DNA from 4 places in the Mesorhizobium sp. M8A.F.Ca.ET.161.01.1.1 genome. Region 2 is predicted to be linked to each of the others. Evidence: riboswitches for the same ligand, from Rfam matches in the RefSeq annotation. Region 2 holds a riboswitch; each other region holds the start of a gene.
The links. Region 2 has a riboswitch for cobalamin ahead of bluB (5,6-dimethylbenzimidazole synthase). Riboswitches for the same ligand answer to the same signal wherever they lie in the genome.
Positions count from the first base shown of each region.

Region 1: another riboswitch for cobalamin. It lies ahead of EN804_RS26935 (aromatic ring-hydroxylating dioxygenase subunit alpha); the one in region 2 lies ahead of bluB (5,6-dimethylbenzimidazole synthase).
Region 3: another riboswitch for cobalamin. It lies ahead of EN804_RS09090 (DUF1636 family protein); the one in region 2 lies ahead of bluB (5,6-dimethylbenzimidazole synthase).
Region 4: another riboswitch for cobalamin. It lies ahead of EN804_RS08870 (CbtB domain-containing protein); the one in region 2 lies ahead of bluB (5,6-dimethylbenzimidazole synthase).

Region 1 covers NZ_SRTD01000014.1:100,950-108,048, reverse strand. Annotated here, with positions in the region: gene EN804_RS26960 (alpha-glucosidase) at 1-706, shown strand, start outside; gene ugpC (sn-glycerol-3-phosphate ABC transporter ATP-binding protein UgpC) at 736-1,848, shown strand; gene EN804_RS26950 (DUF680 domain-containing protein) at 1,928-2,176, opposite strand; gene EN804_RS26945 (DUF680 domain-containing protein) at 2,241-2,447, opposite strand; gene EN804_RS26940 (DUF680 domain-containing protein) at 2,521-2,721, opposite strand; cobalamin riboswitch at 3,216-3,418, shown strand; gene EN804_RS26935 (aromatic ring-hydroxylating dioxygenase subunit alpha) at 3,533-4,780, shown strand; gene EN804_RS26930 (hybrid-cluster NAD(P)-dependent oxidoreductase) at 4,858-5,958, shown strand; gene EN804_RS26925 (PqqD family protein) at 6,098-6,529, shown strand; gene EN804_RS26920 (serine kinase) at 6,563-7,099, shown strand, end outside.
Region 2 covers NZ_SRTD01000011.1:99,042-106,140, reverse strand. Annotated here, with positions in the region: gene EN804_RS24285 (MFS transporter) at 1-1,093, opposite strand, end outside; gene EN804_RS24280 (TetR/AcrR family transcriptional regulator) at 1,213-1,821, shown strand; gene EN804_RS24275 (hypothetical protein) at 1,909-2,892, shown strand; partial or broken gene bluB (5,6-dimethylbenzimidazole synthase) at 3,057-3,566, opposite strand; cobalamin riboswitch at 3,738-3,920, opposite strand; gene EN804_RS24265 (histone deacetylase family protein) at 4,099-5,025, shown strand; gene EN804_RS24260 (exodeoxyribonuclease VII small subunit) at 5,029-5,280, shown strand; gene EN804_RS24255 (DUF2277 domain-containing protein) at 5,373-5,639, shown strand; gene EN804_RS24250 (pirin family protein) at 5,680-6,600, shown strand; gene dxs (1-deoxy-D-xylulose-5-phosphate synthase) at 6,673-7,099, shown strand, end outside.
Region 3 covers NZ_SRTD01000003.1:88,037-95,135, forward strand. Annotated here, with positions in the region: gene EN804_RS09065 (NADH-quinone oxidoreductase subunit D) at 1-33, opposite strand, end outside; gene EN804_RS09070 (NADH-quinone oxidoreductase subunit C) at 43-648, opposite strand; gene EN804_RS09075 (NADH-quinone oxidoreductase subunit B) at 653-1,234, opposite strand; gene EN804_RS09080 (NADH-quinone oxidoreductase subunit A) at 1,225-1,590, opposite strand; gene EN804_RS09085 (winged helix-turn-helix domain-containing protein) at 1,924-3,123, shown strand; cobalamin riboswitch at 3,153-3,359, shown strand; gene EN804_RS09090 (DUF1636 family protein) at 3,397-3,831, shown strand; gene cobW (cobalamin biosynthesis protein CobW) at 3,828-4,880, shown strand; gene EN804_RS09100 (cobaltochelatase subunit CobN) at 4,899-7,099, shown strand, end outside.
Region 4 covers NZ_SRTD01000003.1:42,298-49,396, reverse strand. Annotated here, with positions in the region: gene EN804_RS08885 (DUF1624 domain-containing protein) at 1-243, opposite strand, end outside; gene EN804_RS08880 (MFS transporter) at 480-1,679, shown strand; gene EN804_RS08875 (aromatic ring-hydroxylating dioxygenase subunit alpha) at 1,730-2,896, opposite strand; cobalamin riboswitch at 3,040-3,238, shown strand; gene EN804_RS08870 (CbtB domain-containing protein) at 3,275-3,454, shown strand; gene EN804_RS08865 (CbtA family protein) at 3,470-4,273, shown strand; gene cobU (bifunctional adenosylcobinamide kinase/adenosylcobinamide-phosphate guanylyltransferase) at 4,266-4,781, shown strand; gene cobO (cob(I)yrinic acid a,c-diamide adenosyltransferase) at 4,783-5,406, shown strand; gene cbiB (adenosylcobinamide-phosphate synthase CbiB) at 5,403-6,377, opposite strand; gene cobD (threonine-phosphate decarboxylase CobD) at 6,376-7,099, shown strand, end outside.

The DNA.
Region 1 (7,099 bases), on a different contig from region 2:
AGCCAAGGTCCGCTCGGTGCTGGAAGCCTTTGGCGAGGTGGCCAGCGACGGCTGGTCGTGCTGGGCGTTTTCCAACCATGACGTGATGCGCCCGGCCTCGCGCTGGGCCGCCGGCGAAACCGACCCGACCGCTTATCTCAAGGTTATCTCGGCATTGCTGATGTCGCTGCGCGGCTCGGTCTGCATCTACCAGGGCGAAGAACTCGGGCTCGGCGAGGCCGACCTGCGCTTCGAGGACCTGCAGGACCCCTACGGCATCCGCTTCTGGCCGGAATTCAAGGGCCGCGACGGCTGCCGCACACCCATGGTGTGGGACGGCAATGCCAGCAATGGCGGCTTCTCCCAGGCAAAGCCCTGGCTGCCGGTGCCGGCCAAGCATCTGTCACAGGCGGTCAACGTGCAGCAAGGTGACGAAACCTCGCTGCTTGAGCATTACCGGCGCTTTCTCGCCTTCCGCCGCGCCCATCCGGCATTGGCCAAGGGCGACATCAGCTTCATCGAAAGCCAGGGCGACACCGTCGCCTTCACCCGCCGGGCGGGCAATGAGGAGATCGTCTGCGTCTTCAATCTGGGCGCTGCGCCAGCGAAGGTTGACTTCGGCAACCGAACCCTGCAACCTTTGGCGGGACACGGATTTTCCGGGCAGGCAAGCACCGGTACGGTCGAACTCGGCGGTTACGGCGCCTGGTTCGGGCGCATAGGCTGAACATCTGAGGAACCACTGGGAGGAAATCAATGGCCGATGTCAATTTGAGACAAGTGAAGAAGTCCTACGGCAATCTCAACATTCTCCACGGCATCGACCTCGACATCAAATCGGGCGAATTCATCGTCTTCGTCGGCCCGTCGGGCTGCGGCAAGTCGACCTTGCTGCGCTCGATCGCCGGGCTTGAGGAAATCACCTCGGGCGAACTCAAGATCGACGGCCAGGTGGTCAACGACGTGCCGCCATCGAAGCGCGGCATCGCCATGGTGTTCCAGTCCTACGCGCTCTATCCGCACATGACAGTCTACGACAACATGGCCTTCTCGATGAAGATCGGCAAGGAAAGCAAGGCCGAGATCGACAAACGGGTGCGGCAGGCCGCCGAAATCCTGCAGCTGACCAAATATCTCGACCGCCTGCCCAAGGCGATGTCGGGCGGCCAGCGTCAGCGTGTCGCCATCGGCCGCGCCATCGTGCGCAATCCAAAAGTGTTCCTGTTCGACGAACCGCTGTCGAACCTTGACGCGGCACTGCGCGTCGCCACGCGTATCGAGATCGCCAAGCTCAAGGAATCGATGCCCAACACGACCATGATCTATGTCACCCACGACCAGGTCGAGGCGATGACGCTGGCCGACCGCATCGTGGTGCTAAAGGATGGCCACATCGAGCAGGTCGGCACGCCCATGGAGCTCTACAAGAACCCCGGCAACCTATTCGTCGCCCAGTTCATCGGCTCGCCGGCCATGAACATCCTGCCGGCCACGGTCGACAAGACGGGCAACCCGACCATCATCAGCCATGTCGGCGGCCGCAAGGCGACGGTGCCGATCGCGACGCCTGCTTCGGCAAAGGGAGCGGCGGTCAGCTTCGGCGTGCGGCCGGAAGATCTCGCGATCGCCAGTGGTGCGGACTATCTGTTCGAGGGGACGGTCGATTATGTCGAGCAGCTCGGCGAGGTTCAGTTGGTCTATATCGACATCGGCCGTGCCGACCTGCCGCTGGTGACCAAGCTGCCGGGCAATGTCGAGGTCAGGCGCGGCTCGACGCTGCAGTTGACCGCCAATGCCGGCGACCTTCATATCTTCGATGCGGATGGACGGTCGTTCGCGCTGCACGAAGCGGAAGCAAAAGCCGCCTGAGGCCAGCCATGTCTCGACAACAAAAAAAGAGAGCAGCGGGCAGGCCCGCCGCTCTCTTTTTATACATCACGACGGCTGGTTAGTTGTTGCCGAAGAGATTGCGGTCTGCGCCGTGAGGGGCGGACTTCTGCACGTCGCCGGACGAGTTGAGCAGCTTGTAGATGGGTGAGTCGCTGTTGCGGACCGAACCCGTATGCGACGTATCGACATTGACGGTCGACGATGCAGTGGGCTGATTGGCGCCATTGGAGCCATAGTTGTCACTGCCGGCGAAAGCGCTGCCGGAGAGGGCCAGAACGGCGGCGGCAGCAATGAGGATCTTGTTCATTTCCAATACTCCTAACGTCTTGAATTCCACGAGTGGCGAGCGAGCCCGCCACTCGCAACAGGCGTCAACGGCCGAAGAGGTTGCGATCGCTACCCGGCCGGGTAGGCGCCTCGGTGGCCGGAGCCGACTTGCCGATCGACGCGGTGTTCGCGTTGTCGGTCGACGTGACAGCCGCCTGGTTGGCACCGCTCGAACCGTAGTTGTCGCTGCCGGCAAAGGCGCTGCCGGAGAGGGCCAAGACGGCGGCGGCGGCAATGAGGATCTTGTTCATTTTAGGTACTCCTGAATTTGTGGCATCCACCCCGCGCGGCAGGGTCGCCCCGCCGCAAGCCGGGGATCGGCTGTTAGTTGTTGCCGAAGAGATTGTGGTCGGCGCCCTGGGCAGGCGTCTGAGCAGCCGGCTCCGACTTGCTGGTCGAAGCGGTGTACGAGCTGTCGACAGTGGCAGCGGGGGTGGCGGCGTTCGAACCGTAATGGTCGCTACCAGCGAAGGCGCTGCCGGAAATGGCCAGAAGGGCGGCGGCAGTGAGAACAATCTTTTTCATTTTGGGTACTCCAGTATTTTTCCGTCCGTCTAGCGGCGTGTCTTGGGATTAAAATCGCGTCGTTCGGACCGCCCCGATGTGGGAGAGCACCTCTGCTGTTTCCAATCACGAAGTTGTTCAGCGTGGACCATGACTCTACCACTTGAAATTGTGCCAGTGATTTCCACATCTGTTATTTTCTGTCGTTATATCAATCAGTTAGCTAAAAATGGCACCCCGATCACCAACTGTATCGGAGGCTCGGCGTTCACACCGTCCTGCACGCACCGTCAACAGAAACGAACCGTTCGGTTCGATTTTAGAATCTGCTAATAGTCACTTTTCGAAACTGTTAACCTTTTCGCCCCCGGCAAAGGGGTCGAAAAAACGGTGCCGGCGCGCCTGGCGACAGAAGGCGATTTGATGATGCGACCCCTGTCACGACGTTCCAGCATGCGTGTCGCGCCGCATGGATGCGATGTCGCTTTCATGCCGATGTCGCAAACCCTGCCGTGATTAGATCAGGCATCTCAGGTGCCGCTGCGTGACGACGGAGCGGAGAATTGGGAAGCCGGTCAGATTCCGGCGCTGCCCCCGCAACGGTGGTGGAGTTCAAGTCGCAACGGGAGACCACTGGGCGTAAGCCTGGGAAGGTGTCGCGATGGTCCGTAAGGACGACTCCAGAGCCCGGAAACCAGCCCGAGATGGCTAGAACTCGACTGATCGCGGTGGGCGGTCAAGAGGCGGATGGTGTTTGTCCGGCTTTGCGCCGATCTGCGTCCAGTCCTTCCTCAATCACCACCAGTTCAGTCCTTGAAAATGAGGACAGGACATGGACGCGCGCAACGACATGCTGAGGCTCTTGAACAGCCGCAGACAAGGCTTTTCGCTGGAACAGCCTTTTTACACCGACCCGGACTACTTCAAGCTCGACATGGAGCTGATCTGGTATCGCGACTGGCTGTTCATCGGCCATGATTGCGAATTGCCCAAGCCGGGCAGCTTCATCACCGTGCAGATCGGCGACTATCCTATCGTGCTGGTGCGCGATCAGCAGGGCAAGATCAACGCCTTCCACAATTCCTGCCGCCATCGCGGCAGCCGCGTCTGCAACAGCGACAAGGGCATGGCCGCCAAACTGGTCTGTCCCTATCACCAGTGGACCTATGAGCTGGACGGGCGCCTGCTGTTCGCCCGCCAGATGGCCGAGGGGTTCGACAAGAGCCAGTTCGGGCTGAAGCCGGTCGCCTGCGAAAGCGTCGCCGGCTATGTCTTCATCTGCCTGGCCAAGGAGCCGGCCGACTTCGCGCCGATGCGGGCGATGATCGAGCCCTATCTCAAGCCGCACCGGCTGAGCGAGGCCAAGATCGCCTTCGAGAGCACGATCATCGAGAAGGGCAATTGGAAGCTGGTCTGGGAAAACAACCGCGAATGCTATCATTGCGCGGGCAATCATCCCGAACTGTGCAAGACCTTCCCGGAAGCACCGACCGTGACCGGCGTGCAAGGCGCCGACAGCGATCCGGAGATGCTGGCGCACTGGGCGAAGTGCGAAGCTGTTGGCCTGCCCAGCAAATTCCGCATCGACCCGGCCGGGCAATACCGCGCCACCCGCGCGCCGCTGCTGCGCGACGCCCAGAGCTACACGATGACCGGCAAGCGGGCGGTGAGGAAGGACCTGTCCGACAGCGTTTCGGCCGACCGCATCGGCACGCTGATGCACTATCACTACCCGACGACCTGGAACCACATCCTCGTTGATCATGCCGTCACCTTCCGCGTGCTGCCGGTCAGCGCCACCGAAACGGCAGTGACGACGAAGTGGTTGGTGCACAAGGACGCGGTCGAGGGTGTCGACTACGATCTCGCCGAACTCACCCATGTCTGGACCGAGACCAACGACCAGGACCGCCGGATCGTCGAGGAGAACGCTTTCGGTATCCTGTCGCCGGCCTATGAACCCGGCCCGTATTCGGAGCTGCATGAAGGCGGCGTCATCCAGTTCGTCGACTGGTATGCCCGCTTCATCGGTCCGCGCCTGGCCGAAGGCGGGCGGCCGGCGCTGCGCAGCGTCGCCTAGCGCATGTCACCCAAAAGTGTGCAGCGGTTTTGGGATCACGACATCCGCAAAATGAAAGGTATGCAGGGATGAATGCGATGACCGACCTTGGCCTCTATCGCCATCTCGACCAGATGGCGCCCTGGAACGACAGGCTGCAGGTGCTGGAAGTGACCGGTGTCAGCGACGAGGCGCCCGACGTCAAGACCTTCACCTTCCGGTCCGACAACCAGACCTGGTTCCGCTACAAGCCGGGCCAGTTCGTGACGCTGGAACTGCCGACGCCGGATGGGCCGCTGATGCGCACCTACACGCTGTCGTCGTCGCCGTCGCGGCCGTTCTCGATCGCGGTGACGGTGAAGGCGCAGGCGGGCAGCATCGGCACACGCTGGATGTTCGATCACCTGGCGCCCGGCTCGCACGTCAAGGCCTATGGACCGGGCGGCGACTTTTCACTGCACAGCCATCCGGCGGCGAAATATCTGTTCGTCTCGGCCGGCTCCGGCGTGACGCCGATGATGTCGATGCTGCGCTGGCTGAACGACTGTGCGCCATGGACCGATGTCGGTTTCGTCAACTGCGCGCGGCGCCCGGAAGAAATCATCTTCCGCAAGGAACTCGAACTGCTCGGGGGCCACATGCCTGGCCTGTCGCTCGGCTTCATGATCGAGGAGCGGTCGAGCCGCGAGGGCTGGTACGGCCATATGGGCCGCATCGACGCCATCCGGCTGCCGCTCCTGGCACCCGATTTCCGCGAACGCGAAATCTTCTGCTGTGGGCCCGATCCCTTCATGCGCGCCGTGCGCGGCATGCTCGAAGCCGCCGGCTTCGACATGGCAAAGTACCATCAGGAAAGCTTTGCCGCGCCGACCGTGGACGAAGTCCCGGCACCGTTTGCCGCGCCGGCTGAAGCCGGCGCGGCAATTTCCGTCGAAGCCGCGACGCCGATCCGCTTCGCGCTTTCGGATGTCGACGCCGACTGCGTCGCCGGCCAGACCGTGCTGCAGACCGCGCGCGCCTCGGGCGTGCGGATACCGGCGGCCTGCGAATTCGGCCTGTGCGGAACTTGCAAGGTGAAGAAAGTCTCCGGCAGCGTCGAGATGAGTCACAATGGCGGCATCCTCGATCATGAGATCGACGACGGCTTCATCCTGGCCTGTTGTTCCAAGCCATTGTCGGCGCTGGAAATCGAGGCTTGATCCGCCCGTCCTTCGACTGATCCCGGAAATGTCGGCGCCTTGCCGGCAAGGTTACCTTGCCAAGGAACGACCGAAAGTCTACAGGCGTTGTCGGTGGAAGCGGTCCTGCTGGCGGGCAGGGATGTAAAGCGGGGCAACAATGAAGCATGAATCCCATGCCTATGCGGTTGCGAGCCGGGATATCGTTTTCGAATCCTTCGATGGCGAGGCCGTGGTGCTCAACCTTGCCAATGGCAAATATTTCGGCTTCTCCGATTCCGGCAGCAAGGCGTGGCAGGTGCTTTCGTCCGGAGCGGACGCCCAGGCTCTGATCGGGCTGGCCGCGGGCGGCTCGACAATAAGCCACGCCGAACTCGAACACTTCATATCGCAGCTGCTCGAACTGGGTTTGCTGGTGCGTTCGGAAGCGGCGGCGCAGCCACTGCCGGGCGAATTGCAAGCCGAGCTTGCCGCCACCAGCGAGCCGCTCAATGTCAGCATCCACGACGACCTCGCGGACCTGATCGTCGTTGATCCCATCCATGAGGTCGAGGAACCCCTTGGCTGGCCGGCGGTCAAGCAGGCTTCCTGATCGGCCGGCCGCAGCCGTGATGGAAGGCGCTTGATGCCGCGCGTCACGCTCGAAACCCTGCCGGACTACGCCCGGTATCTCATCGCCGCCGCTGAAGGCGCTGCCTCGCGCTATCCGACCATCCGGCGGGTTCGGCTGCCCGGGCTGGAACTGGCCGTGCATCTGGGTCACGGTGTGCTCGCCGACGCCCTGAGCCATGCATTTGTCGAGGCCGCTCACGATCAGCCGGAACCGTCCACCTGCCGCATCTTCATCGCTCATCCCGGCATCGACGGCATCCCGGAGCCGGCGCGATGGGGCGACGCGCATTTCACCGAGCACGGCTTTGCCAAACGGCTCGCCGAAGCCGGGTTACGCGGCCACTATTTCCACGATCTAGATTTCTGGCAGATCTACGATCCCCAACGTTGCGTTGGCGTACAGCTGATGGCCTCGGCCGATGCCTTTCCGCCTTGGGAGCCGGGGGCACCGCTGCGCGCCTTCCTGCATTGGGAATATGCCGCACGCGGCATGCGGCTGACCCATGCCGGCACGCTCGGCATCGATGGCAAGGGTATCCTCCTTGCCGGC
Region 2 (7,099 bases):
GGGCGCCGAACGCATCCACCACCGCGCCGGCGGCGAAGGAACCGAGCGCCATACCGATGCCGATGCCGGTCATCACCCAGGTGATGCCTTCGGTCAGCATCGCTTCCGGCACATGCCGTTCGATCAGGCCGAAGGCGGTGATGAAGGTCGGCGAGATCGCCACGCCGCTGATGAACACGGTCAGCGCCAGCAGCGGCACCGTACCGGCGGTGAGCGGCAAAAGCGTGCCAAGCGCGACCAGGGCGACCGCGATTGCCAACTGGCGTTGCAGCGGTGCTTGCAGGTTGAGGGCGCCGACGATGATGCCGAGCACGAACGATCCCAGCGCATAGACGCCGATGACAAGGCTGGCGGCGCCCGGCTGGCCGAATTCCCCAGTGATGGCCACCGTGCTCACTTCCGTCGTCGCGAAGGTCGCGCCGATGAAAATCAAGGCAAGGGTGATGATCTGCACCGGCCGCAGCCTTATTGCCGAGCCGCTCGTGGCACGGTCCACCGGCCGCACCTGCGGTTCGGTCGAGCGCTGCAGGATGAAAGCCGTTGAACCGATGGCCAGCAGCACGGTGCTGACCAGGACGCCGGCTTCAGGAAAGAGGCCTGCGCTGAGCCCCACCGACAGCGACGCGCCGGCAATATAGACCAGTTCGTCCGCCGCCGATTCGAATGCGAAAGCGGTGTTCATCTGCGGCCGTCCTCTGAAGATCTCGGTCCAGCGGGCGCGCACCATTGCCGGCATGCTGGGCATGGCCGCGGCCGCCAGTGCCGAGACGAACAGCGTCCAGACCGGCCAATCCTGATTGGCTGCCGAGATGAGGACCGCGAAGGCGATCACGGTGATGATGGTGGTGGGGACCACGATGCGTGTCTGGCCCAGACGGTCCACCAGCCTTGATATTTGCGGCGCCACGAAAGCGTTGCCCAGCGCGAAAGTCGCCGAGACCGCGCCGGCCAGCCAGTATTCGCCACGCGTCTGAGACAGCATAGCCACGATGCCGATCGGTGCCATGGCGATCGGCAGGCGCGCCAGGAAGCCGGCGGCCGCAAAGCCTTTGGCTCCGGGGGCGCGAAAGATTTCCGAATAGGGGTTTTGCATGGCGGGTTCCTCGACAAAGGATGAAGCGACAATTACATACGATGCGTATGAATGTCAGATAGTTCATACGTAGCGTATGTCAATTGGCATACGAGGCGTATGTGAATAGGTCCAGAACCATGCACAAACCCCGCAAGGAGATGATTGCCGAGACGCGAGCCAAGCTGATCACGGCGGCCCGCCAGGCTTTCGGCACCATTGGCTACGCCGAAGCGTCGATGGACGATTTCACCGCGTCGGCCGGACTGACACGCGGTGCCCTCTATCATCACTTCGGCGACAAGAAGGGACTGCTGCAGGCGGTTATCGCCGAGATCGACGCGGAAATGGCCGCCCGGGTGAATGAGGTCGCGGCGAGGGCGCCGACCCGCTGGCAGCATTTCGTCGACGAATGCACGACCTATATCGAAATGGCGCTGGAGCCGGAAATCCAGCGCATCATGTTCCGGGATGGCCCGGCCGTGCTGGGCGATCCGGCGCAATGGTCTAATGCCAATGCCTGCGTCGGTTCAATGACCGATCATCTGACGGCGCTGCAACAGGAGGGGATGGTGGTGCCGGGCGTCGATCCCGAAACGGCGGCGGGGTTGATCAACGGTGCGAGCAGTCAGGCCGCACAGCGGATCGCCAACTCGAACGATCCCGAAGCGACGTCGAGAAAGGTGGTGGCCGCGTTCAAGCAATTGCTCGAAGGCCTGCTCGACAAACCGGAAGCACGGCCAAACTGAGCCGCCGTGGCGCTTCCGCCACCGCCTCCAATTGACAATAGCTGGTTTGGGCGCATCCTCCACAGCCACCTCTGGGGGATTCGGGGCATGTGGGATTTCGATATCGGCAGGTCGGTATCCATCATGATGCGGACCTGGCCTTTCATTGTCTTTCGCATGATCGTCTATTTCGGCATCACGCTGGCCTACATCATGGCCACCGGCACCGGTGCCTCGGTCGGCTATGGCGTCGGCCATATCTCCACCGATCCCGACGGACCGTTGTCCTTTGCCCTTTGGGGCGGCGTGGTCGGATTCGGCGTCGTCTCGATCGCTGTCTACTGGCTGCGCGAATACATCCTCTACGTCGTCAAGGCAGGCCATATCGCCGTCATGGTGCATCTGATCGACGGACATGACGTTCCCGACGGCCAGAACCAGATCGCCTACGCGAAAGAGGTTGTGACCGAGCGCTTTGCCGAGGCGAACATCCTTTTCGTCGTCGACCAGCTGGTCAAGGGCGCCATCCGCGCCATCACCGGCCTGCTGGGCGGCATCGCGGCCTTCCTGCCCATTCCCGGCCTGAGCGGCCTGGTCTCGTTCCTCAACACGGTGATCCGCCTGTCGCTGACCTATGTCGACGAGATCATTCTCGGTTACAACATCCGCATCAATTCGTCCTCGCCCTTCGAGACGGCGCGGCAAGGCGTGGTGCTCTACGCCCAGAACGGCAAGACCTTGGTCAAGAACGCCGTCTGGCTGGCGGTCATCATGTGGGGCGTGTCTTTCGTGATCTTCCTGCTGATGCTGGCTCCGGCAGCCGCCATTCTTTATGTCATGCCCGGGCAACTCGCCGGCTGGGCTTTCGTGCTCGCCATCGTCTTTGCCTGGGCTTTCAAGGCGGCCTTCATCGAGCCATTCGCCATTGCCTGCCTGATGCAGGTCTATTTCAAGACCATCGAGGGCCAGGTGCCTGATCCGGCCTGGGACGCCAGGCTGGCCGAAGCCTCGTCGAAGTTCCGGGAACTCAAGGACAAGGCGCTCTCGACCTTCGGCGGCTCGCGCTGGGGCACGGCCGCCGCGACGCATTGATCGGCGGGGCTGGTGGGCGCACCTGTGACGGTGTCGAGGCGGGCCACCGCCGATTTGAGCGGTGCCTCACCCTGGCCGCAAAACGTCTCGCTCATGATCAGGTCGGACAGCGTCAGGCGTCGGCCCCAGCCATGCGTTTCGAGGTCCGGTTTCGGCGCGAACTCCGAGACACGACCGACGCAGAGATAGGCGATCGGCGTCACGTGATCGGGGATGGACAGCAGGCTGTTCAGCGCTTGCGCCTCGATGATGCTGACCCAGCCGACGCCAACACCCTCGGCGCGAGCGGCCAGCCAGAAATTCTGCACCGCGCAGACCGTGCTGTAGAGGTCCATTTCGGGGTTGTGCCAGCGCCCCAGCGGCGAGCCTTTCGAGCGCTCGCGGTCGCAGGTGATACAGATGTTGAATGCGCTTTCGCAAATGCCTTCGAGCTTGAGCTTGCGGTAAATCGCCTGCCGGTCTGCCTCGATTGCCGGCAGTTCCTGTTCACGCGCGGCAAGGAACAGGTCGCGCACCTCCGCCCGTCGCTTGGCATCGCGAATGACGATGAAATTCCAGGGCTGCATGAAGCCGACCGATGGCGCGTGGTGGGCGGCAAGCAGCAGCCGCGCCAGCACTGCATCGTCGATCGCCTCCGATGTAAAATGGCTGCGGACGTCGCGCCGCGTGAACATGGCGCGATAAACCGCGTCACGCGCTATCTGATCAAATCCATCGCCCAATGGAGCGGTCATGGCTTCCGGCATCGCTTGTCCCCTTGCGATTGCAGCAATTCAAATTCTCAGAGCGAACTTTGCGCGTCCAAGAGGACCCACATCGCTCTGATGTCATCCGCCTGACCATGCGGATGACGATGCCTGCCAGGCCGGTCTTCTGGCTCGGGATCAACCCGCGTCCGGTGCCTTCCCGTCATCGACAGTGGCATTTACCGGCGCGGTCCCCCTTACAGCGTTGGGCACGCCACGGAATTCAACCGTGTTCCCGATTCTCCCGCCGGAGCATTTGCAGCCAAGTGAAATCATTTGGCGTCGCAGAATGCGGCTAAAACAAACAGACCGGCAGGCACCAGGCAGTGGCGGCAACCTTACGCCGAAGCCCCGGCGGCGCCAATCCCCGCAGCGACGCCAATGGACGCAGGCGTGATTTTCCCCAGCGATCAAGCCGCCACGCATGGCCATTACGGCGTCGGGGCACTAGATAGGGGAGATGGCTACCCGTCTCTACACGCACCCCATCTTTCTCGAACACGTCACCCCGCCGGGTCACCCCGAGCGGCCCGACCGCCTGCGCGCCATCGAGCGCGTGCTCGACGACGAAGCTTTTGCCGCGCTCGACCGCGTCGAGGCACCGCAAGGCGACGAGGCGACGATCCTCTACGCGCATCCCGCCGATTTCGTCGCGCGTGTCCGCGCCGCCATCCCCGACGAAGGCATTGCCCACATCGACGCCGATACCACCGCCAGCCCGAAGAGCTGGCAGGCCGCGATCACGGCGATCGGCGCCGCCAACGCCGCCGTCGACGACGTCTTTGCGGGCCGCGCCGACAATGTCTTCGTCGCCGCCCGTCCGCCCGGCCACCATGCCGAAAAGACCACCGCAATGGGCTTCTGCTTCTTCAACACGGCGGCGATCGCTGCCCGCCATGCGCAGAAGAGGCACGGCGCCGAGCGTGTCGCCGTCGTCGACTGGGACGTGCATCACGGCAACGGCACGCAGGATATTTTCTGGGACGATCCGTCGGTGCTCTATTGCTCGACGCACCAGATGCCGTTGTACCCAGGCACCGGGGCGAAGAACGAGACCGGTGCCGGCAACATCGTCAACGCGCCGCTGGCGCCACAGACCGGCAGCGAGGTGTTTCGCGATGCCTTCCTGTCGCGCGTGCTGCCATCGCTCGACAATTTCGCCCCCGACCTGATCATCATTTCGGCCGGCTTCGACGCGCACCACCGCGACCCGCTGGCCGAGATCAATCTGACCGAGGACGATTTCGACTGGGCGACCGGCCAGTTGATGCAGCGCGCCGCACGCCACGGCGGCAACCGGCTCGTCAGCCTACTCGAGGGTGGCTACGATCTGCAGGGATTGGCATTTTCGGTCGCCGCCCATGTCGGGCGACTGATGAAAGGATGAATGATGAGCGGTGAGATCAATGAAGACGTCAAGGCGATGAGCTTCGAACAGGCACTCGACGCGCTGGAGAAGATCGTCGATGATCTCGAGCGTGGCGACGTGCCGCTCGACCAGTCGATCCGGATCTACGAGCGTGGCGAGGCGCTGAAGGCGCATTGCGACCGGTTGCTGAAGGCAGCCGAAGACAAGGTCGAGAAGATCAGGCTGTCGCGCGATGGCAAGCCGGTTGGAACCGAGCCGCTCGACGCGGACTAAGGCTCCGAGCAGCCTTACCGATTTTTGGACACGATCATGATTGAGGATACAGTTCGTCCCGATTGAAACGGACCAGAGGAGGTTTGGAAACGATGTGCAGAAACATCAAGACCCTGTTCAATTTTGATCCGCCGGCAACCAATGACGAAGTCCGCGACGCGGCACTCCAGTTTGTCCGCAAGCTGAGCGGAACGACGCGTCCGTCGAAACAGAACCAGCATGCGTTCGATCATGCTGTCGAAGCCATCGCGGCATCCGCACGCGAATTGCTTGATTCCCTCGAAACCCACCAGCATCCGCGCAATCGCGAAGAGGTGGCGGCCAAACTAAGAGCAAAGGCCGCGATCCGCTTTGCCTGATGCGGCCGAGGCAGCCACCGAGCGCTGACCAGGAGAGTTCATGAGCTTCTTCCCGGGGAAAGACCCTGAGGCCGGCGATGCCTTCGCCAGCGACCAGATCGAGCTGATGGTCATCCCGAACGCCAAGGATATTGGCGGCTTCGATGTGCGCCGCGCCTTGCCGACCGCCAAGCGGCGCCTGGTCGGGCCGTTCATCTTTTTCGATCGCATGGGTCCGGCGATCCTGCGCGCCGGCCAGGCGCTCGATGTCCGTCCGCATCCGCATATCGGCCTGTCGACCGTGACCTATCTGTTCGACGGCAAGATCAGGCACCGCGATTCGCTCGGCACCGAAATGGTGATCGAGCCCGGCGACGTGAACCTGATGACCGCGGGCCGCGGCATCGTCCATTCCGAGCGCACGCCGCAGGAATTGCGCGGCGCGCCGATGTCCATCTCCGGCCTGCAGACCTGGCTGGCATTGCCCGACGGCAAGGAAGAGGTTGCGCCGGTGTTCGAGAACACAGCGGCGCTTCGGCTTCCCGAAATCGATGCCGAAGGCGTCAGCGGCCGCGTCGTCATCGGCGATTTCCAGGGGTTGCGGTCTCCGGTGCGGGCGGATTCCGAAACGCTCTACGTTGATTTGCGGCTGGCGCCTGGTGCCAGTGTCAAAATCCCGGCCGATGCGGAAGAGCGCGCCATCTACACGCTGGAGGGCGAGGTCTCGATTTCGGGCGACGTCTTTCCGGCGGAACGGCTGCTGGTGTTCCGCCCCGGCGACGAGATCGTCATATCATCGCTGACCGGGGCGCATTTCATGCTGTTCGGCGGCGCCTCGCTCGGTTCGAAGCGCTACATCTGGTGGAATTTCGTCTCCTCGTCCAAGGAGCGCATCGAGCAGGCCAAGCAGGAATGGAAGACCGGCCGCTTCGATATCGTTCCTGGCGATGAGAAGGAATTCATTCCGCTGCCGGAAGGCTGAGCGGATCGAGAGGCTGGCCGTCCGCGTCACCGACACGCATTTACTTTCGCCGGCCGGCGGCCTATCCCGCCGATGAACAGAAAGTCTGGGCCCAACGTGAACGCAACGCCGCATACGCCGCTTCTCGACAGGATTCGCATCCCGGCCGACCTGCGCACGCTGGCCGAGAGCGAATTGCCGCAATTGGCATCCGAGCTGCGCGCCGAACTGGTCGATGCCGTGTCCCGCACCGGCGGCCATCTTGGCGCCGGCCTGGGCGTGGTCGAACTGACAGTGGCGCTGCACTATGTTTTCAACACACCCGATGACCGGCTGATCTGGGATGTCGGCCACCAGGCCTATCCGCACAAGATCCTGACCGGACGCCGGGACCGCATCCGCACCTTGCGCCAGGAAGGCGGCTTGTCGGGCTTCACCCGCCGGGCCGAGAGCGAATACGACCCGTTCGGCGCCGCCCATTCCTCGACGTCGATATCGGCCGGCTTGGGCATGGCCGCCG
Region 3 (7,099 bases), on a different contig from region 2:
GATGTTGAAATTGCGGACGGAGGTTTCAGCCATTCTGGCGCCTCAATTCGTCTTGGCTTTTTCGTCCCCGGGCAGCACGTAGTCGGTGCCTTCCCAAGGGGAAAGAAAATCAAAATTGCGGAATTCCTGCTTGAGCTCGACCGGCTCGTAGATGACGCGCTTGGCTTCGTCGTCGTAGCGCACTTCGACGAAACCGGTCAGCGGGAAATCCTTGCGCAGCGGATGGCCTTCGAACCCGTAATCGGTCAGCAGGCGGCGCAGGTCCGGATGGCCCGAGAACAGCACGCCATAGAGATCGTAGGTCTCCCGCTCGAACCAGTCGGCGCCGGGATAGACGCCGGTGACCGACGGCACCATCGTCTCCTCGTCGGCCTGCACCTTGATGCGGATGCGGACATTCTGCTTCGGCGAAAGCAGGTGATAGACGACGTCGAAGCGCTTGGCCCGCGACGGATAGTCGGCGCCGCAGACATCGATGATCGAAATGAACTGGCAGCGCGCATCGTCGCGCAGGAAGGTCATTACCTCGATCAGGTTTTGCGGCTCGACGTGAACGGTAAGCTCGCCATAAGCGAGCACAGCGTCGCTGAAGCGGCCAGGCAGCTTCTCGCCGAGATAGGTCGACAGTTCGCTAAGGGATGCGGCCATGGATTTACCGTTCGATCGTGCCGGTGCGGCGGATCTTCTTCTGCAGGAGAAGAATGCCGTAGAGCAGGGCTTCGGCGCTCGGCGGGCAGCCGGGCACATAGATGTCGACCGGCACGACCCGGTCGCAGCCGCGCACCACCGAATAGGAATAGTGGTAATAGCCGCCGCCATTGGCGCAGGAGCCCATCGAGATGACGTAGCGCGGCTCCGGCATCTGGTCGTAGACCTTGCGCAGCGCCGGCGCCATCTTGTTGGTCAGCGTGCCGGCCACGATCATGATGTCGGACTGGCGCGGAGACGCGCGCGGCGCGACACCGAAGCGCTCCGAATCGTAACGCGGCATCGAGGTGTGGATCATCTCGACCGCGCAGCACGCCAAACCGAAGGTCATGAACATCAGCGAGCCGCTGCGCGCCCAGGTGATCAGCGCCTCGGTCGAGGTGACCAGAAAACCCTTGTCTGCAAGCTCATTGTTGATTTCGAGGAAGAAGGGATCGTCCTCCCCCACCGGCCTGCCGGTGTTGGGATCGATGATGCCCTTGGGCTTTGGCGCGACGAGGGTGCCTGAACTGTCGTTCAATCCCATTCCAGCGCTCCTTTTTTCCATTCATAGGCAAAGCCGATGGTCAGCACCGCCAAAAACACCATCATCGACCAGAAGCCGAGCATGCCGATCTTCGAGAAGGACACTGCCCAGGGAAACAGGAAGGCCACTTCGAGGTCGAAGATGATGAACAGGATCGACACCAGGTAGAAACGAATGTCGAACTTCATGCGGGCATCGTCGAACGAGTTGAAACCGCACTCGTAGGCGGACAGCTTTTCGGGATCGGGGTTGCGGTAGGCCACCAGGAACGGTGCGACCAGCAGCGCCAGGCCGACCACCAGCGCCACGCCGATGAACAGGACGATGGGCAGGTACGAACTGAGGAGTGCGTTCATGCAGCGGCTTTCCGTTGGCGCCAATCCACGTTGATTACAGCACCGGACCTTAATGCGGAAGCGTGACAGTTTAACCGCTGAACCGTTTTAAGGAGCCTATGCTGCAACGCGGCGAGGGTTAGCGCAGCACTTCCAGCGAAGCAAGTCAAACCTTGTTCAAAACAACGAGCTGGACGGCATTCCGGGAGAAACTGGTCTCATAGGCTCCTGTTTGATTTCCTTCTCTTTTTACTCCACTTTTCTCTCCTGACAGGGTTGCCGCCAAAACCCTGCTAGCATGGGCTGGAATCACCCATCACATCTTTGTCAAAGCACCCTCAGAGTGACGCCTGCATGAAGGAAAAGATCTCGCTAGCCGCCGCCCGGCGCATCGCGCTCGCCGCTCAGGGATTTCTCGATCCCCGCCCCGCCGGCATGCCCGACCGCCGCCATTTCGCCCGCGTTCTGTCCCGCACCGGCCTGTTGCAGATCGATTCCGTCAGTGCGGTGGTGCGTGCCCACTATATGCCGCTCTATTCGCGTCTGGGTCCCTATCCCGTCGCCTTGCTCGACAACGCCGCCGTGACGCGCAAGCGCACGGTGTTCGAATATTGGGCGCACGAGGCCTCATTCCTGCCGGTCGAGACGTACCCGCTGATGCGCTGGCGCATGCAGCGCGCCGAGCAAGGCGATGAAATGTATCTGGGGCTGGCCAAATGGGGCCGTGAGCACGCTGCCTATATAGAAGAGATCTACCGCCAGGTCGTCGATCGTGGCCCGATCGCCGCTTCGGCGCTGGAAGGCCAGAAAGGCTCCGGCGGCTGGTGGGGTTGGAGCCACGCCAAGCACGCCTTCGAATGGCTGTTCTGGGCCGGCCGCATCACCACGGCGCACCGGCGCGGTTTCGAGCGCTTCTATGACCTGCCCGAGCGGGTGCTGCCGCAAGCGATCCTCGACCTGCCGGTACCGGCGGCCGAGGATGCACATCGCGAATTGCTGCGCATTTCCGCCCGCGCCCACGGCATCGCCACATCAGGCGACCTGCGCGACTATTTCCGGCTCTCCCCCGCCGACATGAAAGGCCGGCTCGAGGAACTGGTCGAACTCGGCGAGTTGTTGCCGGTCCGTGTCGAGGGGTGGGACAAGCCAGCTTACCTTCATAGGGATGCGCGTTTGCCACGCAAGATCGAGGCCCGCGCCCTGCTGGCGCCGTTCGATCCCGTCGTCTTCGAGCGCTCGCGCTCGGAGCGGCTGTTCGATTTTCACTATCGCATCGAAATCTACACCCCGGCCGAGAAGCGCCAATACGGCTACTATGTCCTGCCCTTCCTGCTTGGCGACAGGATCGTGGCGCGCGTCGACCTCAAAGCCGACCGGCCGGCCAGTGTCCTGCGCGTCCATGCCGCCTATGCCGAGCCCGGCGCGCCGCCTGAAACCGCCGCTGAACTTTTCGAGGAATTGAAGCAGATGCAGGGCTGGCTTGGGCTTGAACGCATCGAAGTGACGCCTGCCGGCGACCTCGGCCCGGCGCTGTCCGACATCGCGGTGTCGTAAGCTCGCGTTGACACCGCTGCCCGCAAGAGCCTAAATCCGATCCAGACGGTCTCCTCTCGGCAAAGGGAGGAGCCAAGAGGGAATGCGGTGCGGGCCGAAAAGCCCAAATCCGCGGCTGTCCCCGCAACTGTAAGCGAAGAGCCAAGGCCGAAAGCCACTGGGATTGTCCCGGGAAGGCGGCTACCCAAGGCGATGACCCGCGAGCCAGGAGACCTGCCGTCTGGAATGCAAGAATCCGATCGCCCGGCGGGTTTTCCGGGCAAGGAGCCTGATTTGGATCGCGACAGCAGTTTCTCGGCTGAAACAACGGACATTTCGTCCGGCGGGGATGATTCCCTGGCCGGCATCACTGTCATCGTCTGCGCCTCCTGTCGCGACGAGACCGGTTCCGACGCCCATCCCCGGGCCGGCGAACTTCTGGCTGAAGATACCCGCCAAGCCGCCTCGGGCGAGCAAATTCGCATCCGCACGGTCGAATGCCTCGGCAATTGCAAGCGCAGGCTGAGCGCCGCGATCCTGCGCGACGGATGCTGGAGCTATGTGTTCGGCGACCTGACCACAACCAGCGGCGCCGATCTCGTCGCCGGCGCGAAACTCTTCGCCACCTCGACCGACGGCCTCATTCCCTGGCGCGGCCGGCCCGATAGCCTCAAGCGCGGCCTCGTTGCCCGCATCCCTCCTCTCGACATGCTGAAGGACTTGATATGACCGCTCCAAATTCGGCCGGCAATCTCTCCCGCGTTCCCTGCACCGTCGTTACCGGCTTCCTCGGCGCCGGCAAGACGACGCTGGTCCGCCATCTCCTGGAAAATGCCGGCGGCAAGCGGATTGCCATCATCGTCAACGAATTCGGCGATATCGGCATCGACGGCGAAATCCTCAAGGGCTGCGGTATCGACACCTGCCCCGAGGAAAACATCGTCGAACTGGCCAATGGCTGCATCTGCTGCACCGTCGCCGACGATTTCGTGCCAGCGCTCGACCAGATCCTGTCGCTGACGCCGAAGGTCGACCACATCCTGATCGAAACCTCCGGTCTCGCCCTCCCCAAACCTTTGGTCCAGGCGTTCCAGTGGCCGACGGTGAAAAGCCGCGTCACCGTCGATGGCGTCATCGCCGTGGTCGACGGTCCCGCACTTGCGGAAGGCCGCGTCGCCAACGACATGGAAGCCCTGCAGGCGCAACGCGCCGGGGATGAAAGCCTCGACCATGACGATCCGGTCGAAGAGGTGTTCGAGGACCAGATCGCCTGCGCCGACCTGATCATCCTGTCGAAGAGCGACCTGATGGACGCCGAGGGCTCGGCCCGCGCCAACGCCATCGTCAACGAACACTCCGCCCGCGCGGTGAAGATCGTGCCGACGTCGCATGGCAAGGTCGATCCCTCGGTGCTGCTCGGGCTTGGTCTTGCCGTCGAGGACGACATCGAGAACCGCAAGTCCCATCACGACGGCGCATTCGACCACGAGCATGACGACTTCGACACATTCATCGTCGACATTCCCTCGATCGCCAATCCCGACGATCTGGCAAAACGTGTCGCAGAGGCCGCCGAACAGGAAAACGTGCTGCGTGTAAAAGGCTTCGTCGAGGTCGGCGGCAAGCCGATGCGGCTCCTGCTGCAGGCCGTCGGCCCACGCGTCAATCATTACTATGACCGTGCCTGGAGCGCCGAGGACGACCGCCGCTCGCGCCTGGTCGTCATTGGTCTCAAGGGGCTGAACCGTCCGGCGATCGAACGTATCCTCGCCGGCTGATTTCAGACACGGACCGCGATGCACATCCTCACCACGACCTCCGCTTCGCTTGACGACCTCGCCGAGCCTGTCGATCTCAGGCAGACGCCGGCGGATATCGTGGCCTTGTCCTTCACCGACAGCGATCTCGCCGGACTGGCGGCGGCGTGGAAGGCGGACGCCGACCGCCTGCCCTCCATGCGGCTTGCGGCACTGCGCGACCTGCGCCATCCCATGTCCGTCGACCTCTGGATCGACAGCGTCGCCCGCCATGCCAAGGTCATCCTGGTGCGCATCCTCGGCGGCAACGACTGGTGGCGCTATGGCTGCGACCAGCTGGCGGTGATTGCCCGTGAGCGCGGCATCAAACTGGCGCTGCTTCCGGGTGAAAGCCATGACGAGGATCTCAGGCTGATCGAAGCCTCGACGCTGCCACGCGCCGAACTCGACGGCCTGCTTGGCTATTTCCGAGAGGGCGGCCCGGCCAATATGAGCGCGCTGGTTCGGAGGCTGGCAGGCCTGGCTGGACAGGATACGTCCGTCGCCAGTCCGGTCAGCGTGCCGAAGGCCGGTTACTATCAGTCTGGATTGGGGGTCGCGGAGGAGCCGGACCTTTCAGATGTCGGCGCTCCCATCGTCCCTATCCTCTTCTACCGCTCGATGCTGCTCGCGGCCGACGTTGCCCCGATCGATGCGCTGGCCGAGGCCTTGCGCTCCCAGGGACTGGCAGCGGTCCCGATCTTCGTTTCCAGCCTTAAGGATCCTGTGTCCCTGGCGTTCGTCGAAAATGCCATCGCATCGCTGAAACCTGCCGCCATCATCACCGCGACCGCCTTCGCTTCGGGCGCCGAACCCGGCGTCGAAACCCTGTTCGACCGCGCCGGCGTACCCGTCTTCCAGGTCATCGTCGCCACCACGCGCCGCGATGTCTGGGAAAACAACCAGCGCGGCCTGGCGCCGGCCGACCTTGCCATGCATGTCGTGCTGCCCGAACTCGACGGCCGCATCCTTGCAGGCGCCATTTCCTTCAAGGGCGAGAGCGATGTCGATCCGGCGCTTGGCCACCGTGCGCTGGCCAACCGGCCGGAACCGGATCGTGTGACGCAGGTGGCTAAGCGCGTTGCGGCCTTCATCCGCCTGCGGGAGACATCGCGCGCAGAGCGCAAACTGGCGATCCTGATTCCCGATTATCCCAGCGCTCCTGGCCGCACCGGATATGCGGTCGGGCTGGATGTGCCGTCCAGTGTGCTGGCGATGCTGCACGACTTGAGCGAACAGGGCTATGCCGTTGAGGGGATTCCGCAAACACCGCGCGCGTTGCTGGATCTGCTGGAGCACGGCAATGATCGATTGGGGCTCGACGACTATGGTGCCTTTTCTATTGAGCTTCCGACATCGGCAATTGCCGCGGTAGACGCCGCGTGGGGCAGAGCAGATCAGGAGACAGGTTTGCGCGAGGCGCCCCCCTCTGTCCTGCCGGACATCTCCCCCACACGGGGGGAGATTGTGCCCGCATCTCCGCTTTCGCCAATCTCGAAGGTTAAAGAACGGGCGCCGAAGTTGCCAATCTCCCCCCTCGTGGGGGAGATGTCCGGCAGGACAGAGGGGGGCGCTCAAGCGCCAGCCTCAGCAAACTTCCCCTTCCGTGCCGCAACCTTCGGCAACATCACCGTGGCACTCGCCCCTGATCGCGGCCGTTCCGCCGATCGCCGCGCCGATTACCACGACCCGACACTGCCTCCGCGCCACGCCTTGATCGCCTTCGGCCTCTGGCTGCGCAAATCGCTCGGCGTCCATGCCTTGATCCACGTCGGCGCCCACGGCACGCTGGAATGGCTGCCCGGCAAGACCGTCGCGCTTTCGCAAAACTGCTTCCCCGAGATCGTGACCGGGTCCCTGCCCGTCATCTATCCCTTCATCGTCTCCAATCCAGGCGAGGCGGCGCAGGCCAAACGGCGCATCGCCGCCGTCACCCTTGGCCATCTGCCGCCGCCGCTCGCCGGTGCAGGTCTCGACGAGCACCAGCACAAGCTCGAACGCCTGGTCGATGAATACGCCCAGGCCGATGGCCTTGACCGCCGCCGCCGCGACCGTCTCGCCAGGCTGATTGTCGAAACCGCGCAAAAGACCGGCCTTGCCTCCGAAGCCGGCGTCGCCAAAACCGATGCGCCCGACGAAGCGCTGCGCCGCATCGACGCCTGGCTCTGCGATCTCAAGGATTTCGCTATCAAGGACGGGCT
Region 4 (7,099 bases), on a different contig from region 2:
TCGGCCATGGGCGAGATAGAGGCTGACGCCCACCAGGAACAGGAAGGTCGAAGCGATGCAGCGGGCGTAGATCTTCCACCAGCCGAAGGCGGTGAGACCAGGGTCGGTGTAACCGAAGAATTCCAGGTCCCAGGTGAAGTGGTAGCTCGCCATCGCGATCAACGCGATGCCGCGCACGATGTCGATGGCGACGATTCGCTTCGATGGCTCCGGAACGGGTGCGGTCGGCGTGTTGATGCTCATGGTCTCGTGATCTGATTCAGCCCCTCCAAGACGACTATCACGGTTGCACCGGATAGAAGAAGACCGGTCGCCCTGGCCCGGACCGCGCGGCGGAGCCCGCGCCAGCCGCCGGGTTTGGGCCAGCGCGGGAAAGCCTTTGACCGGCTTCGCTTTTTGCCGGGTGTGCGTCGGTTTCCTCTTAATGGGCCTGAAATGTCCGCGCCAGATTTGGCGCCGCGATTCTGTTTGGGGAAGCAATGTCCACCCATGTGCGCCATCCGATCTGGCTTCCGGCCCTCAAGGCCGCGGACGCGCGCACCTTCGCCTCGCTCTACGCGGTCGAATCCTTCGCCCGCGCCATGGTGTCGAGCGTCATCCCGATCCAGGCCTACGAAATCCTGCACAACGAGCAGGTCGTCTCGATCCTCTACACCGTCGTGTCGCTGCTCGGCCTGTCGGTGACCCTGTTCATGCCGATGCTGATCCGCCGCTTCGCGCGGCGGTGGGTGTACACCGCCGGCGCCTGCCTGCTTGCCATAGGCTCGCTGTTCTTCGTTTCCCATACGCTCGCCGGGCAACTGGCCGGCATGCTGTGCCGCGTCATGGGCGCCAGCGCGCTGTCGATCACGCTCAACCTCTACATCATGGACCACATCCGCAAGACCGACTTCATGCAGGCCGAATCGCTGCGCATGGCGTGGTCGATGGTTGCCTGGACCTGTGGGCCGACGCTCGGCATCTTTCTTTACGCGCATTTCGGCATCTATGCCGCGCATGGTGCGGTGGCGGTGTTCGCCCTGGCCTTGCTGGCGCTGTTCTGGACCTACCGGCTGGGTGACAACCCGTCGATCCGCCCGGGTAAGACGCGGCCGGCCAATCCGCTCGCCAATATCGGCCGCTTCGTGGCGCAGCCGAGGCTCAGACTCGCCTGGCTGATCGCCTTCGGCCGCTCCTGCTTCTGGACGACATTCTTCGTCTATGGGCCGCTGTTCATGGTCATCACCGGGCAGGGCGATATCGCTGGCGGCCTGCTGGTCTCGGCCGGCAACGCGCTTTTGTTCATGGCTATCTTCTGGGGCAAGGCAGGAAAGCGCTTTGGCGGCCGGCGCACCATGACGTTTGCCTATTTCGCCATGTCGGCATCGCTGCTGGCCGCCGGCACGATCGGAGCGACAGCACCGTTGCTGACCGGCGCCTTCCTGTTGTGCGGCGCCTTCTTCACCATCGCGCTCGACGCCCTGGGTTCGACCGCCTTCATGCGCTCGGTACGCTCCTATGAGCGGGCGCAGATGGCGGCGGTCTACCGCACCTATCTCGATTTTTCCGAACTGACGCCGCCGCTGGTCTATTCGGTGGTGCTGGCGTTCTTCGGCCTGGGATCGGTGTTCGTCACCCTCAGCCTGCTGGCGGCGTTTTGCGGCTTCATGACCTGGCGCTACCTGCCGAAGTCCCTGTAGGTATGTCGATATTCAGGTGATGCCGGCCTGACCTGAATCTCGACATACCCTCATGTCACCGCCGCATGGCGCTCGCGCACCCAATTGTGGAAGCGGTGCAGATCATATTCCTCGGGCATCAGCACGCCGGCTGTGTGGCGCATCGAGCGCAAGCCCTTCTGGTTGACCTCGCAGATGGCGGCGTCCTCCTCCAGCACCTGTGTGCCAAAGGTGATGATGTTGTCGATATCGGTCTCGGCGAGGGCCTCGGGCGCGAACAGCCACTCCGCGACAAGCTCCGTCTGTTCGGGACCGAGCGGCACCAGGCGCACGGTCCTGACATAGTCGACATGGCCGACGATGAACATCGAGGGCAGGCTGGTGGCATAGGTCTGGCCGGCGCTGCGTTCCGCCGGCTTCAGCCCTGAGAAGACCGGCCCGTGCGTCTGGCCGTCGCGCGACCAGGTCTGGGCGCCTGCGCGCAAGCCGCCGGAAAATTCCGGCGCGTCATTGTCGGCGTGGCGGAGCCATTCGGGATCGTCATGCCGGCTCATCAGGCCGCGGCCATAGATCGGCACCAGCCGCGACAGGTCCTTGTGGACGCCCGGACAGTGCAGGCACTCGTTGAAGTTTTCCCAAAAGATCTTCCAGTTGCAGTTCATGACCTTGCGCAGCACATGGCCTGAGACCAGCGTTTCGAGCGGCCAGTTGCCGAGGTTGCCGGACGCGGGATCGAAGGAGGATTGCGCCGAGCCGGCGGCATCTTCAGCAAGATTGACGAAGACGAAGCCGCGCCACACCGAGAGCGCGACGCGATAAAGCGGGTGATCGGCCTTGTCGAAGCCGTCAGGCAGCGATTTCGACGGCACGCGCACCAGCTCGCCGCGCAGCGAGTAGGACCAGGCGTGATACGGGCAGGTTATCAGCCGCGCTTTCAGGCGGCCCTCGCTCTCCTGGCAAAGCTGCGAGCCGCGATGGCGGCAGGTGTTGTGGAAGGCGCGCAGCTCACCTGTGTCGTCGCGCAGCACGAGGATGTCCTGCGTGCCGATGCGGAATCGGCGGAAGGCTAGCGGCTGCGCCAGATCGGCCTCGCGGCAGACGAGCAGCCAGTCTCTGTACCAGATGGCGTCGAGATCACGCTTATAGCTCTCCTGGTCCCAATATGCCGATGAGGGCAGCGTCGGCTCGGTACGGGTCAGCCCGTTATAAGGATCGCGCTCGCTGGCATTGGGCTGCATGGCTGGCTTCCTGTGAGGCTTGCCAGCCGACACCCGGCCATGAAGTTTGTCAATCAGGACGGGATGGGAGCGGCTTTGCCGATACGACGCTCCTGCGCTGGCGGCTGTCGGAATTTGGTTTGCCGCGCGCGGCGAATTTCCCTATAGTCACCAACGTCGTCGGTTCCTTTTTGGGAGCCAAGAGGGAATGCGGTGCGGGCGAGGTTTCGCCCAATGCCGTGGCTGCCCCCGCAACTGTGTGCGGTAGTCCTCTCCATATGCCACTGAAGATTTTTCTTCGGGAAGGTGGGGAAGGGCGCTTATCCGCGAGCCAGGAGACCTGCCGGCGGCGAAAAGACTGACTTCTATGCCCTCGGGTGGAGGGCGAAAGGACTGGAAATGACCACTGCTACCGTCTCCCTCGGCGCCTCCGTCTCCTCGCAGTCGCGCTTCATGCAGCTCGCGCTCGCCGCGCTGCTCGGCATTTTCGTTGTCGGCTTTGTCGGCTTCTCGCACATCGATGCGGTCCACAACGCCGCCCACGATTATCGCCACTCGATGGCGTTTCCCTGCCACTAACTGGGATCTGACATCATGAACCTTTTTCGCAACGTCGTGTTCGTCGCGGCGATCGCGGGGCTCGTGGCCGGTGTCGTTCTTGCCTGCATGCAGGCCTATGCGACCGTTCCGCTGATCCTGAAAGCGGAAGTCTACGAAAAGGCAGGCGGCGGCCATCATCACGACCATGGCGCGGCACCCGCGGCAACCGATACCGGCGCCGTGAGCACGGCCGCTCCGGCAGGCAATGCCATGAGTTCCGCCGCGCCGGCAGCGGAAGCAGCTGCTCCGGTAGCGGAGGATGAAGGCTGGGCGCCGGCCGACGGCTTAGAGCGTTTCGCCTTCAGCGTGCTTGCCAATATCGTCACCGGCATCGGCTTCGCATTGGTCCTGGTCGCGGTTTCGGAATTCGCAGGCGGCGTCGGCAACTGGCGCCAGGGCGTTTTCTGGGGTCTGGCCGGCTTTGCCGTGTTCACACTGGCGCCTGGCCTCGGCCTGCAGCCGGAGCTGCCTGCAATGCCGGCGGCCGATCTCCTGCCGCGCCAGATCTGGTGGTCGGCAACGGTGGCGGCAACCGCTATCGGCCTTGGCCTGATCGTGTTTCGCAGATCGCTGCCGTTGACCATCCTCGCGGTCTTGCTGATCGTCGCGCCGCACATTGTCGGCGCGCCGCAGCCCGACAGCTTCGAGACACCGATCCCGGAAGGCCTGCACCATCAGTTCGTGGTGGCGGTGACGGTGACAAATCTGGTGTTCTGGCTGGTGCTCGGCGCGGTCGTTGGCGTGGTTCGCGGGCGCTTCACCGGCACGGCGACCAGCCTGCGCGACAGCTTTGCCTGATCTGGGCAAGCTGACCTTCATCATCGGTGGTGCGCGCTCCGGCAAGAGCGCGCACGCAGAAACCCTGGTGGCGGCGTTGCCCTCGCCATGGGCCTATATCGCCACGGCGCAAGCCTATGACGACGAGATGCATGAACGCATCGCGCTGCACCGCTCGCGGCGCGGCGAGGGCTGGTCGACCATCGACGCGCCACTCGACCTTGCCGAAGCCCTGGAGGCGTTGCCGGATGATCAGCCGGTGCTTGTCGACTGCCTGACGCTGTGGCTGACCAATCACATGCTGGCGGATCACGACGTCGAGGCCGCGTGCCGACGGCTGGCGGACGTTCTGTCGCGGCCGCGCGGGCCGTGGTTCGTGGTGTCGAACGAGGTCGGGCAAGGCATCGTGCCCGACAATGCGCTGGGGCGGCGTTTTCGCGACGACGCCGGTCGGCTCAACCAGCGGGTCGCCGCGGTCGCCGATACGGTGCTCCTGATGGTGGCGGGGCTACCGCTCAAGGTGAAATGAAATGACCGAAGACAAGGGCTCCAAAGACCGGGATGAAGAACGCCATCGCGCCAAGATGGCCAAGCGCAAGGCGGTGCAGGACGCCGAGGTCGCGGGCAAGACGATCGAGAAGGGGTTGCTGATCGTCAACACCGGCCCCGGCAAGGGCAAGACCACGGCCGCCTTCGGTCTCGCACTGCGGATGCTCGGCTACGGCAAGCGCGTCGGCGTCGTCCAGTTCATCAAGGGCAAATGGCACACCGGCGAGAAGGACGCTTTCGCCGCCTTCGGCGACCGGATCGTCTGGCATGCGATGGGCGAGGGGTTCACCTGGGAAACGCAGGATCTGAAGCGCGACATCGCGGCCGCCGAAGCCGCCTGGGCCAAGGCCGTGGAATTGATTGGCGACCCCTCGATCAGCCTTGTCGTGCTCGATGAACTCAACATCGCGCTGCGCTACGATTATCTCGATCTCGACAAGGTGGTTGCCGCGCTCAAGGCTCGCCGCGAGGGCCTGCACGTTGTCGTCACCGGTCGCAACGCGAAGCCGGCGCTGGTCGAGGCGGCGGACCTGGTCACCGAGATGGGGCTGACGAAGCACCATTTTTCCGCCGGCGTAAAAGCGCAGCAGGGCATCGAGTTCTAGAACACCAGGATTGCGATCACCGCGATCAGCCCAAACAGGCCAATCAGCAAATAGTCGGCGACACGATAAAGTTGGAGCGCCCGCCGGATGTCGCCGCTGTCGACATCGCGTCGTCCGTCTTCGCCCATGAAGACGTCGTCGACCACGACGCCGCCATAGCTGCGCGGCCCGGCGAGCGCGAGGCCAAGTGCGCCGGCCATGGCCGCTTCCGGCCAGCCGGCATTGGGCGAGCGGTGTTTTTTCGCGTCGCGCCGTACCGCCTGCCAGGCATTGCCGGGGTCGGTGCCCTTGACCAGGAAAGCGGCCAGCACAATCAGCACCGCCGTCAGCCGTGATGCCGGCAGGTTGATCCAATCGTCGAAGCGTGCCGCCGCCCAGCCGAAGGCCTCATGGCGTGGGGTGCGGTGGCCGATCATCGAATCGGCGGTGTTGGCGGCCTTGTAGGCGGCGCCGCCGGCCAGCCCGCCGACACCGGTCCAGAAGGCGGGGGCGACGATGCCGTCGGAGAAATTCTCCGCCAGGCTCTCGATCGCCGCCCGGCAGACGCCGGCGCGGTCCAGCGTTTCGGGATCGCGGCCAACGATTCGCGAGACGGCGGCTCGGCCCATGTCGAGGCCTCCGCTGTCGAGCGCGTCGGCGACGGCTTCGACGTGTTCGTAAAGGCTTTTCTGCGACAGAAGCGATGTCGCCAGAAGGACGGCAATGATCAATCCCAAGGGGACGAACCAGAGCAGGACAAGCTGCACGCAAAGACCTGCTGCCGCCGGCACCAGCACGATGACGAGAAGCGCCTGGACACCACGTTGGCGACGCAGCGCGTCGGGATCAGTGGCGCGGTTGAGCCTCAAGTCGAGAAAGGATATCAGCCTTCCGAACCACGTCACCGGATGGCCGATGGCGCGAAACAGCCAGTCGGGATAACCGAGGGCGAATTCGACAACCAATGACAGGAAAGCGATCAGGACTGACATGAAGCTTCTTGAAGGAGCGGTGGACCATGGTGGAAGTCTTGGCCGGGCAAGGGCGCTTTTCCCCAATGCCGTGCTGCCGTTCGTCGACCTCTCGACCGGTATCAATCCGCACTCCTACCCGCTTTTCGACCTGCCCGCCACCGCCCTGTGGCGATTGCCGGAGGCCGCGCGTGGGTGCGAGCTGATAGAGATTGCGGCCCAAACCTATGGCGCGCCTTCAGCGGGCAACGTCGTGGCGGCGCCTGGTACGCAGATTCTGCTGCCGCGCGTGGCATCGCTGGTGCGGCCCGGCAAGGCATTGGTGCTGGCGCCGACCTATGCGGAACACGCCAGGGCGGCGGCAATCGCCGGGCACGAGGTGGCCGGGGTCGGCGATTTCGCCGCGCTGGCCGAAGCCGACCTCGCCATCATCGTCAATCCGAACAATCCGGATGGGCGCATCATCGAGCGCGACCGGCTGCTGGCGCTGGCCGCCAGGTTGCGCGCCAGGGGCGGGTTGCTGGTCGTCGACGAGGCGTTCATGGATGTCGGCCCGCGCGAGCACAGTCTCGCCGGCGATGTCGGCCAGGGCGGCATCGTTGTGCTGCGTTCCTTCGGCAAGTTCTTTGGTCTGGCCGGCCTGCGGCTTGGGTTCGCGCTTGCCGATGCGCCGACGGTCGAGCGGCTGGAGACACAATTCGGACCTTGGGCCGTCGCCGGGCCGGCGTTGGAATATGGCATCC